3 regions of the Lysinibacillus parviboronicapiens genome follow, and region 3 is predicted to be linked to each of the others. Evidence: riboswitches for the same ligand, from Rfam matches in the RefSeq annotation. Region 3 holds a riboswitch; each other region holds the start of a gene.

Region 1 (4,293 bases), 2.3 Mb from region 3:
TCGCTGAAAACTCCAACATTGAAAACGGCTTTGCAATATAATCGTCTGCTCCCAACCCTAATCCTAGCGCTTTATCGACATCACTATCTTTTGCAGACATAATAATAATTGGAAGTGCCTCTTGCTGACGAATAATCTTTAAAACTTCTAATCCATCAAGTTTTGGTATCATAATATCCAAAATGACTAAATCAAACGAAGTACTTAAACATTGTTGTACAGCTTCTTCACCATTTGAAACAGAGGAAACGAGAAATCCCTCCATCAATAAAAATTTTTCCACCATTTCTTGGATGGCTTCATCGTCTTCTACTAGTAATATATGTTTTTGCATAATGTGCACCTCTTCTCTTCTTAAGAGAAACTTTTTATGTATAATAAACAGATCATATCTAAACAAATGTCTATTTAACCTTCCGTATCTATAATACCTTACCATATTAAAGAAATTTAGGATTATTTTATTTACTACCAAAAAAGCTATCCTATTAGCCATTTTACAATGACTTACAGGATAGCTCCATTAGCTATTTTTCCACGTTCAAATCACAATCCTTAAGTGGAATCATTTTCGTTTTATTTTTTACTTTAAAGCCAATCCATAATGCTAAAAACAGCGGTATTCCAATATATGAAACCAGTATGCCATACCAGTCAATTGTTTCACCTGTAAAGGCTGTGTAGTTTTGACCGACTACAACAATCATACACACTGTAAAGGCAAAAATCGGACCAAATGGATATAGCTTCGCTTTATAGGGTAGTAATTTCGAATCTAGACCTTGAGCCTCGAAAGCTCTACGGAAACGGTAGTGGCTATAGGCGATACCGAGCCATGCGATAAAGCCTGACATACCCGAGGCATTAAGCAGCCATATATAGACAACCCCATCACCAAAAAAGGACGCTAGAAACGCAAGACTGCCTACTGCTAATGTCGCCATTAAAGCATAAATTGGTATTCCACGGCGACTTAACTTCATGAAGACTTTCGGTGCATGTCCATCAACAGCTAATTGCCATAGCATACGCGATGACGCATAGAGCCCTGAATTTCCCGCTGAAAGCATAGCTGTTAAAATAATGGCATTCATCAGTGAAGCTGCAAAGGCGATACCTAATCGATCAAATACTAGTGTAAATGGAGAGACTGCAATGTCTTCAGATAGTAAACGTGCATCTGTAAACGGAATAAGCATCCCAATGGCTGCAATCGCTAAAATATAGAATAAAATAATACGCCAGAACACAGATTTCACTGCTTTAGGAATATTTTTCCCTGGGTCATCTGTTTCCCCAGCCGTAATACCAAGTAGCTCTGTCCCTTGGAACGAGAATCCCGCTGCTAAGAAAATACCAAATGTAGCAAGGAAGCCACCATGGAAAGGCCCATCACTAATGAAGAAATTCGTGAAGCCGACGGGTGCTTGCCCGCCCAAAATACCAAATATCATCAGAATACTGACAATAATGAAGATAATAACCGTTGCAACCTTTATCATTGCAAACCAATATTCACTCTCACCGTAGCTTTTTACTGATAGAAGATTAAATGATAGTACTATAGCAATAAACAATACTGTCCAAAGTGCTGACGAGCTATCTGGGAACCAGTATTTCATGATTAGTGAGACAGCCGCAATTTCTGCTGCGATCGTAATGGCCCAGTTATACCAGTAATTCCAACCAAGTGCAAAACCTAGTGCTGGATCTACAAATTTACTGGCATACGTACTAAACGAACCCGAGGATGGCATGTAGGCAGCCATTTCCCCTAGGCTTGTCATTAAAAAATACACCATAATACCGATTAAGGCGTAAGCAAGTAGTGCGCCACCAGGGCCTGCCTGTGCAATGGCACCACCACTTGCCAAAAATAGTCCAGTACCAATTGTGCCGCCTAGCGAAATCATTGTTATATGACGACTTTTTAATTCTTTTTTTAGCTTTGGCGGTTTATGTCCAAGCTGATTAACTTTTATTTCACTCACGTTAAAGCTTCCTTCCTTTTATAAGAGGTACTCATATTCACCTCGACGTAATTGTACCCATTGTGTTCACACATCATAACATTGGCGAATTAGGTACAGTAAAATGCGTACCTATCAGTCAGCGGAGATTCTACTTTAGTCAGTAGGTAATCACATACCTACCGTAAAGAAATAAAAAACGCCATCACATAAACGTATGAACGTTGTGATGGCTAAGTTAATCCCCAGTTCTTTCAAATGATAGCGCAACACGTCATTCCAACGTGACAGTTCTGTTCCTTTCGGAAACAGCCCCAGCATGAGGTTTTCAAGTCCCCTCACACTTCGGCGGTATTTCCTTTCAGCTAACATCTTTAATGCTTGTCATTTCCGTTAGCATACTTATAAACACCGCGACCTCTACCTCAATACAAACATGAGGCATATAATTATTAAATTTATGATGTTACTCAGTTTATCATACGACCTTAGACATTTCAATAACAATAGTAGTATTCAATATTTTAAGAATTTTCTACTATTTTTAATAACGTGGTAAAGTGGTATAGTTGTTCGAATTATTATTGTTTTAATTCAAGGAGGACTTATTTTGGCAACTAATGAACATGCTACTTATCCTAGCAAAAAAATTAGCTGGAAGGGAAAAACGCTATTACTTGTCATTGGTGTTATTTTTATAGCTTCTACACTACGGATGCCACTAACTGTCGTTGGTCCAATTATTTCCTTCATTCGTGAAGGCCTTGGCATTTCCAACGTACTCGCCGGCTTTTTGACAACAATTCCATTACTAGCGTTTGCGATTATATCACCATTTGCCCCAGTCATTGCACGCAAATTAGGTTTAGAATTGACATTGTTTTTATCAACAATTTTATTAGCATTTGGCATTATCACTCGATCCCTTGGTACAACTGCACTACTCGTTCTCGGAACCGTACTAATTGGGGTTGCGATTTCTTTTGGTAATGTGCTTATACCAGGTTTACTGAAACTGAAATTTCCTTACCACGTCGGTTTACTAATGGCATTCTTCACAGTGTCTATGAACCTGTCAGCAGGTGTAGGGGCTGGTGTTAGTTATCCAGTAGCCAATTCTTTTCTTGGTTGGCAAGGAGCTCTCGCAATAGCTCTTATTCTAGTTGTCTTTACCATTATAGTTTGGATACCACAATTAAAATCGAATAAACCTGAAGTTGCTTTCGTATCTACGAAAGCGCGTATACCATTATGGAAATCACCGGTAACTTGGGCTGTAACGGGGGCAATGGGGTTACAATCACTCATATTTTATACAACGGCGGCATGGATACCTGAAATTTATATTGCCCAAGGACTCGCTGCCGATCGTGCTGGCTGGATGTTTTCAACAATGCAGTTTTCACAGATACCTATGGCGCTAGTTGTACCTATTATTGCAAGCAAAATGAAATCCCAACGTCCTCTTGTCATAATTTTTACAGTGTTTTATGTTATTGGCTTTATTGGTTTAGTAATGGAATGGACAAGTCTTGCAGTTCTTTGGATGATGCTTCTTGGCTTAGCCGGGGGAGCTTCATTTGCGTTAGCCATGATGTTTTTCACTCTACGTACACGCACGGCCTACGAAGCAGCTGATTTATCTGGCTTTGCACAATCTATTGGTTATTTACTAGCAGCAGTTGGACCAATCTTATTTGGTTATCTGCATGATTTATTTGGAGGCTGGAACATCGCTGGCTGGCTCTTCGTTGTGGTGGCATTACTACTCTTCTTCTGCTCTATGAGAGCATCTAAGAATGAATATGTGAATTAAATAAAAAAGGCAGCTCATGTGCTTGTGATGTGCTGCCTGTTCTATTCAGTAAGGGGGCTTCTGATAAAAATAGTTTGGCGTATTGTAAACATTGACGAAAGGCTTATGAAAGATATGTGTTGCAGCGGGCGATAGTGGCGGAAGTAGCCATGCCCAGTTACCTGTTAGCTCTCGTCCTGCCTTCTCTTCTGCTTCTTCAAATAGCTTAAACTGTTGTGCTGCCGTGTGATGATCCACTATGCTAACGCCGTCTTCTTTAAAGGAATGCAGCACTGCAATATTCAACTCAACTAATGCACGATCTCTCCATAGTGATACCTGCTTTGTCATATCCAACCCAAATATTTCTGCTATTGCTGGTAGCATGTTATAGCGATCGTGATCGGCTAAATTGCGTGCACCAATCTCTGTGCCCATATACCAGCCATTAAATGGTGCCGCTTGAAAATCAATTCCTGCCATCTGAAAGCGCATGCTCGATATAATTGGTACAGCATACCATTTTAA
Region 2 (4,293 bases), 940 kb from region 3:
CAATATTATGACATGTTTATTGTACTCTCAAGAGCTACGAGCGTCAAGGTAACTTGGAGTTTTTAATAGCCCTTATTAAAGTAATAATCTAGTACATGATGCGTTATTTTTTCTCGAAAAATCTATCTTTACTTTAACACTGCTAAATTATAAGAAAATTCTAAGAAAGAAGGATATCAATGTTAAATACTCCATCTCCTACAATATCATCATTTGGGTATGAGATAATCCGCGATCATATTCTATCTTCCATTCTTGGTAAACATGAAAATGACGTGCTTTATTGGGCTGGAAAAGAGCTTGCTAGGAAGTTCCCCTGTAAAAGTCAAGAAGAAATTATCGCATTTTTCGCAGATGCCTGCTGGGGTACTCTAGAACTTACGAAGGAATCGAAGGATGGACGTATCTTCCATTTAACAAATGAGCCAGCACTTTTACAACTTAAAAATCGTAGTTTTCGACTTGAAGCTGGATTTATAGCTGAGCAGATTCAGCAAGCAAAAGGCTATTTGACTGAATGCTACGATGAAAAACGTGAAAAGCAACAGCTCGTAATGTTTACCGTCAAGTGGGATGTGAAAGAGCGTATCATGAACACGATTCCGTCAGAGTAATAGAAAAAGATTGTCATTCCTGTCCCTTGCGAATGGCAATCCTTTTTTATTTTAACTCGTTATTGTCGACACACCTCTTCTTTATACTTGAAGCGCTTCAGCTAAATTAAATTCCGCATGCAAGGCGTTAGCTGCATGAATCATATCGTCTTGGGCGACAACAACAGATACTTTAATTTCTGAGGTACTTACCATTTTCACTGGAATACCTTTACGACGTAAACAATTAAACATACGTGCAGCAACTCCTGGATTCGACGCCATACCTGAGCCGATAATTGATACCTTCGCTAAGCCAACTTCAAAATCAGCAAAACTAAAACCTAATGATAATTTACTATTTTCTAAAACGTGTAGCGCTTCTGCAAATTGCTCTTTCAAAATCGTAAATGATACAGACGGCTTCAAGCCATCTATAATGGCCTGGACAATAATATCTACATTTATACGATTCTCTGCCAATACCGCAAATATATCTGCTAAGGAAGCATCTGAATAGGCATCATAGCCAACAGTTAAGCGGATAATGTCTGATTCAAAAGCCACACCACGTACGATTAAATTTTTTTCCATTTCAACTTCCTCCTTTAATAAGGTTCCAGCGACATCTACCATGCTCGAACGAATAACAACGGGCATTTGGAACTTTTTCGCTAGCTCCACTGCACGTGGATGTATAATATGCGAGCCCAAATTTGACAGTTCTAGCATTTCATCATATGAGATTTCCTTTAACTTTTGCGCTGCTGGAACATGACGTGGATCGGCTGTATAAACCCCGTCTACATTTGTGAAAATATCGACGCGTTCCGCATGAATAGCTGCAGCAATGGCAACCGCTGACGTTTCTGCCCCACCTTTACCAAGTGATGTAATGTTTTGAGCATCATCTATGCCTTGTTCACCCGCGACCACAACAATTTGCCCCTGTTCAAAATGTTTTTCAATACGCGTTACATCAATATCTTCAATACGTGCATTGCGGTGCTTGGCATCAGTTTGGACGCCTGCCTGCCAACCAGTTAAAGACACTACGTCATAGCCTGCTTCCTGAATTGCAATCGCCAATAACGCACTGGCTACTTGTGAAGTCGTTGAAAATAGTACGTCCAGTTCACGCTTTGAAGCATTGTCCGATATATCGCGTACTATCTTTGCTAACTCTTTGGATGTACGCCCCATTGCCGCTGTCACAACCACTACATCAAGTCCGCGCTTCTTTTCGGCAATTGCCTTATTCGCGACCTCCTGAATATAATCCGTTGACGCTATCGCTGGACCGCCAAATTTAAGTACAATTCTTGTCATCGTTCTCTTTCTCCTTTTAACTCGATTACACCTTTACGTGGATTGTAAATTGTGCTAACACGATTCTCACTTATCAATCCTAGAGACGCTTTAGCCAACTACATAAGCCACTTAGACGTTGACACAGTATAGTAAAACCTTAGCGATCATCACTCACTTTGATAAATGAATACATGCAAAATAATATAAAAGATCCGTCCTTTGAACATCAAAAAGGCAGCATTCACGAAATGTGAAAGCTGCCTGCAACATGAACAATATATAAAGCTTGCGCATGTGTGATAGCTCTCCGAAACCTCAAGATTCGACAGTCTTACATTTCTTAAATGCAAAACCAGCAAAGCATCGGAAACAACGATACTCCACTTCGGCAAGCTTCCCTTTCACACATTATCCTAGGGTTTGTTCCCCCTCCAATGCGCTACTATTAAACCTTGCACCTCTATCATCACTAAAATAGTGAATATTATATTAATAGTTACGTTAGCATATGTCTAGTCCTTTGACAATGCTTCTTGCTGAAAATAAGTGTAAATATTGCTAGCTAAATTAGCGGGTATGCCCGCCTCTTGTAGCGCGAGCTCGCTCGCCTCTCGTATTTTCTTCACCGAGCCAAAATGCTTTAACAACTGTTGCTTTCTCTTCGGCCCAATGCCCTCAATTTCATCGAGTACTGATTGGATTGCATTCTTTTCATGCTGTTGTCGGAGGAATGTAATCGCAAAACGGTGCACTTCGTCCTGAATGCGTTGTAATAAATAAAATCCGTCACTCGTACGTTTTAAAGCTACGACCTCTGGAGGATCTCCAAATAAAAGCTGTGAGGTATTGTGTTTATCATCTTTCGCTAAGCCAGCAATTGGTATAACAAGACCCAGCTCATCCTCTAACACTTCTCGTGCAACTTCCATTTGCCCTTTCCCACCGTCAATCAGTACTAAATCAGGCAATGGCAAGCCTTCCTTTAATACCCTTGAGTAACGGCGACGAATCACTTCTTGCATTGCCCCATAGTCATCATGCTTGGTAGCTGTGCGCGTTTTGTACTTACGATATTCTTTCTTTGCAGGTTTCCCGTCAACAAATACGACCATTGCTGATACAGCATCTGCCCCGTGCATATGACTATTATCAAATGCCTCAATTCGCAATGGGGCCGATATGCCCATCGCCTCACCGAGTGCCTCACATGCACCTATCGTACGCTCTTCTTGACGTTCGATGAGTTGAAACTTAGCCTTAACAGCAATCTCCGCATTTTTTGTTGCTAAATCTACTAGCTCTTTTTTCTGACCCCGCTTCGGCGTAAGTACCTTCACATCAAGTAGTTCCGTTAAAATGGTTGCATCTATGGCCTGCGGAATAAAAATTTCTTTTGGTTTAATGTGTTCAAGCTTCTCATAAAACCGACCAACAAATGTTAAAAATTCTTCCTCGGCATCCTGATAAATTGGAAAAATCGAAACATCTCGCTCAATCAGTTTGCCTTGGCGTACGAAAAAGACTTGTACACACATCCAGCCCTTTTCTACCGCATAGCCGAAGATATCTCGATTCGTCGTATCACTCGATACAATCTTTTGCTTTTGCATAACGGTATCGATATGAGCAATTTGATCGCGGAATTCCTTCGCTCGCTCAAACTCTAGGTTTTCAGCAGCTGCAAGCATTTTCACTTCAAGCTCTTTTTTGACTGTTTCAACCCCACCATTTAAAAACTTTGTCATATCCTCAATCATATCGTGATAAATTTGTGCATCTATTACTTTTACACAGGGTGCTAAACATTGCCCCATATGGTAGTACAAGCACACCTTTGATGGTAATTGCACACATTTTCTAAGCGGATATAAACGATCAAGTAGCTTTTTAGTCTCACTTGCAGCATATGCATTTGGATATGGGCCGAAATACTTCGCCTTATCTTTTTTTACCTTCCTTGTCGTAATTAGACGTGGATATTTTTCATTAGTAATTTTTAAATATGGATACGTTTTATCGTCTGTTAGCATGACATTGTATTTCGGATCATGCAATTTGATGAGATTAAGCTCTAAAATAAGTGCCTCTAGGTTTGACGATGTCACAATATATTCAAAATCCTCAATTTCACTAACAAGGCGCTGTGTTTTTCCCTCATGTGTTCCCGTAAAATATGAGCGCACACGGTTTTTAAGGATTTTAGCCTTTCCTACATAAATAATTGTGCCTTGCCTATCCTTCATCAAATAGCAGCCAGGCTGATCTGGTAAAATGTCAAGCTTGCGTTTGATTAAATCATTCATCGCCTACCTGCCCCCCCTTTTCTTACATTATATAACGAAAAAAAGCCAAGCACATCTAAAGATGGCCCGGCTTTTCCTTTATTGCT
Region 3 (4,293 bases):
AAAAGGTGAATTCATCGTTGAACTTGAAACAGATAAAGTAAACGCTGAGATCATTTCAGAAGAAGCGGGTGTGTTAACACAAATTTTAGCTGAAGAAGGCGATACTGTACTTGTAGGTCAAGTTATCGCAGTTGTAGAAGCTGGCGAAGGTGCAGCACCTGCTCCAGCAGCTTCAGCACCTGCAGAAGCAACACCTGCAGCACCACAAGCAGCTCCTGCACCTGTAGCAGCAGCTCCAGTTGTAGAAGAAACTTCTGGTGAGCGTGTAATCGCATCTCCAGCAGCTCGTAAACTTGCGCGTGAAAAAGGCATTGACCTTGCTGCCGTATCTCCAGTAGATCCACAAGGCCGTGTCCGTGTACAAGATGTTGCAGCTCATGGTACAGCACCAGTGGCAGCTCCTGCAGCACCTAAAGCAGTGGCAGCTGTTGATGAATCACGCGTGACAGTTGAAAAAATGAGCCGTCGTCGTCAAACAATTGCTAAACGTTTACTTGAAGTAAAGCAATCAACAGCGATGCTAACTACATTTAACGAAGTAGACATGACTAACGTGATGGCATTACGTTCTCGTAAAAAAGATCAATTCTTTGAATCTACAGGCTCTAAACTTGGTTTTATGTCATTCTTCACAAAAGCAGTAGTGGCAGCACTTAAAAAATACCCATATGTCAACGCACAAATTGTTGGTGATGAAATCCACTTAAACAATTTCTATGATATTGGTGTAGCTGTATCAACTGAAGAAGGTTTAGTAGTACCAGTTGTACGCGATGCTGACCGTAAAAACTTTGCTGAAATCGAGGATTCGATTGCAGACTTAGCGAAAAAAGCACGCGACAAAAAATTAGGTTTAAGTGATTTATCTGGTGGTTCATTCACTATTACTAACGGTGGTGTATTTGGTTCATTAATGTCTACACCAATTATGAACGGTACACAAGCAGCTATCCTTGGCATGCACACGATTAAAAAACGCCCAGTGGAAGTTGATGGCGAAGTTGCCATTCGTCCAATGATGTATCTTGCGTTATCTTATGACCACCGTATTATCGATGGTAAAGATTCTGTAGGCTTCCTTAAAACTGTTAAGGAATTACTTGAAAACCCAGAAGATTTATTATTAAATTCTTAATAATTAGAGTCAACTCCTCCAAGCTATGTGCTTTGGGGGAGTTTTTTATTCATATTGAGTAATTAAATGGTTTTTTTGATGCCCATAATTTTGTATAATAGATAAATACTAGAAACTGTGTATTTAGAATTAAATCATTAGTCTGAAAAGTGATAAAACTACCTTGACGAATAGCCTATTTTTATAGTAGTATCTAAATATCAATTAAATAAACAAACCTCACGTTCCTTTGTGAGGTAGAGGCGCGATATTTATTAGTTCATTGTTGAGTTTAAGCAAGCGAAGACGCAATGGAGAAGGAAATGTCGCCGAAGTATAAAAGGAGCTCGTACTTTTATGCTGGGTCTGCAGTGAATAAGTGCAGGACTGTCCTAGTAGATATAATTCCAGTTTACTAGGTTGTGCTATCTCGGAAACATGGAAATTATAGTGAGGATTTGGGCAACTGTTAATAAAAGGTACGACCTAAGTTCTGGACTTAGGTCGTTTTTTTGTACAGTTGTTTTATTTTTTTACAGAAAAGGGGAGTTTTGTATGAAAAGAAAATGGTTGCTATTTATGTTAGCCACAATGACTGCAATTGTATTAGCTGCATGTGGTTCAGATGACAAAAAAGATAACGCGACTGACAATGCTGGGAAAGAAGAAGAAGGTGGCGAGTTCCGTGTTGGGATGGAAGCAGGCTACCCTCCGTTCAACTGGACACAGCAAGGTGATGCAAATGGCGCAGTGAAAATCGCTGATAATGCGGAATATGCAGGCGGTTATGATGTACAAATGGCGAAAAAAATGGCTGAAGGTTTAGGGAAAGAATTAGTTATTGTTAAACTTGAGTGGGACGGTCTAGTGCCAGCTTTACAATCAAATAAAATTGATGCCATTGTGGCGGGTATGTCTCCTACAAAGGAACGCAAACAAACAATAGACTTCACAGAGAACTACTATACATCAGATTTTGTTATGGTCATTAAAAAAGGTAGCCCATATGAAAATGCCAAATCCATACAAGATTTTTCTGGTACAAAAGTTACCTCTCAATTAAACACTTCTAACTACGAAGTAATCGATCAAATTAAAGATGTGAAAAAGCAGACAGCAATGGAAAACTTCTCAGCAATGCGTGTTGCATTAGAGGCTGGTAAAATCGATGGCTATGTAGCTGAACGTCCAGAAGGTATCTCAGCTGCAGCTGCAAATGAAAACTTTACATTTGTGTCATTTGAAGAAGGTTTTGATACAGATATCTCAAATACATCTATTGCGGTTGGTTTACGTAAAGGTGATGCTAATGTTGATAAAATCAATGAAATTCTAAAAGGCATTTCGGAAGATGATCGACAAAAAATTATGGAAGATGCAATTCTTCAACAACCAGCAGCACAGTAATATGGATGCACGGGCCATATATCAAGCCCGTGCAATCTATTTTAACCTTATTCAGTGAATTCTCATTGAATGGTAGTAATGTCTTGGGTAAAAGTCTCATAATTTGAAAGAAGCGATGCAAATTAAATTTAACAGACGATCAAGGCAAAGACCAAGGCATAATGGATATGAACAAGCAACAAGAAGTTGTTAGGAGGAGCATCATGAGTTTTGAATGGATTATTTCTATTATAGAAAACAACTGGCAAATGTTTTTACGGGGCGCTTATTATACGTTACTTATTTCAACGATTAGTACAATTATTGGTGCATTCATCGGATTTTTCATCGGTATAATGCATACCATTCCAACGCGTAAAAAGGGCATAAAGCATGTGATTTTAAAGCTTTTTAACTTTATATTGACATGCTACGTTGAATTTTTCCGTGGTACACCAATGATTGTACAAGCAATGGTGGTCTATTACGGATTAGATATTGCGTTTGGTATTGATATGCACTTTATTACAGCTGGTATTTTAGTAGTTTCTTTAAATACTGGTGCATACATGGCTGAAATCGTGCGCGGTGGTATTGTTTCTATTGATAGAGGACAATACGAGGCAGCTTCTGCAATTGGTATGAATCATATCCAAATTATGATACATGTCGTATTACCACAAGTTGCACGTAACATTTTGCCTGCAACAGGTAATCAATTAATTATGAATATTAAAGATACAGCTGTATTAAACGTTATTGGCGTAACAGAATTATTTTTCCAAACTAAATCTGTTGCAGGCAATAATTTCCGATATTTTGAATCATTCTTCGTTGCATGTGTACTATACTTTATCATGACTTTTACAGCATCACGTATCTTACTTTATGTTGAAAAAAGACTTGATGGTCCAGATGCATATCAAAAACAACAGAAAGAAACATTATAGGGGGACGCACAAATGGCAGTCATTCAAATTGAACATTTAAGTAAATCATTTGGACGTAACCAAGTGTTAAAAGATGTGAATTTTCAGGTAGAAAAGGGAGAGGTTGTGTGTTTAATCGGTTCCTCAGGGTCCGGCAAATCAACACTACTTCGTTGTATTAATTTATTGGAAATACCAAGTGGCGGTCAAATTATCTTCAAGGGTGAAAATATTTTAGATGAAAAACATAATATTCAAGAATATCGTACGCATTTAGGAATGGTATTCCAGCAGTTTAACTTGTTTAATAATCATGATGTTCTTAAAAATTGTACTGTTGGTCAAATAAAAGTGTTAAAACGTTCTAAAGAGGAAGCAGAGCAAACGGCTTTAAAATATCTTGAAATCGTTGGTATGGCACAATATGTTAATGCGAAACCTCGGCAGCTATCTGGTGGTCAAAAGCAACGTGTCGCGATTGCACGGGCATTGTCGATGAATCCTGAAGTCATGCTTTTTGATGAACCAACGTCAGCCCTTGATCCTGAGATGGTTGGGGAAGTATTGAAAGTCATGCGCCAACTAGCCGATGCAGGAAACACGATGCTGATTGTTACACATGAAATGGAGTTTGCAAAGGAAGTCGCAGATCGTGTCGTATTCATGGATAAAGGTGTCATTGTAGAAGAAGGCGCACCATCCAAAGTGTTAGTAAATCCTGAACACGAACGAACAAAAGAGTTCTTAAAACGCACTTTGAAATAAAGAAAAAATTAATTTCGGACGCTTTACTGGAATGCCAGTATCAACTTAGCACCCGGTTCTAATGAAAAACATAAAAATAAGTGAGCCTATAAAACAGGC

Evidence for each region. A riboswitch is a leader RNA that binds a small molecule or an ion and turns the genes downstream of it on or off. The one in region 3 is predicted to bind lysine.
Region 1: another riboswitch for lysine. It lies ahead of C9J31_RS01530 (amino acid permease); the one in region 3 lies ahead of C9J31_RS12350 (transporter substrate-binding domain-containing protein).
Region 2: another riboswitch for lysine. It lies ahead of C9J31_RS17090 (aspartate kinase); the one in region 3 lies ahead of C9J31_RS12350 (transporter substrate-binding domain-containing protein).

The regions. Positions count from the first base shown of each region.
Region 1 covers NZ_CP073713.1:280,826-285,118, reverse strand. The annotation lists gene C9J31_RS01535 (response regulator transcription factor) at 1-334, opposite strand, end outside; gene C9J31_RS01530 (amino acid permease) at 528-1,991, opposite strand; lysine riboswitch at 2,225-2,401, opposite strand; gene C9J31_RS01525 (CynX/NimT family MFS transporter) at 2,581-3,786, shown strand; gene C9J31_RS01520 (nitric oxide synthase oxygenase) at 3,832-4,293, opposite strand, start outside.
Region 2 covers NZ_CP073713.1:3,520,667-3,524,959, forward strand. The annotation lists gene C9J31_RS17085 (YslB family protein) at 180-614, shown strand; gene C9J31_RS17090 (aspartate kinase) at 696-1,922, opposite strand; lysine riboswitch at 2,197-2,375, opposite strand; gene uvrC (excinuclease ABC subunit UvrC) at 2,417-4,207, opposite strand.
Region 3 covers NZ_CP073713.1:2,584,935-2,589,227, reverse strand. The annotation lists gene odhB (2-oxoglutarate dehydrogenase complex dihydrolipoyllysine-residue succinyltransferase) at 1-1,135, shown strand, start outside; lysine riboswitch at 1,365-1,550, shown strand; gene C9J31_RS12350 (transporter substrate-binding domain-containing protein) at 1,670-2,521, shown strand; gene C9J31_RS12345 (amino acid ABC transporter permease) at 2,725-3,450, shown strand; gene C9J31_RS12340 (amino acid ABC transporter ATP-binding protein) at 3,463-4,194, shown strand.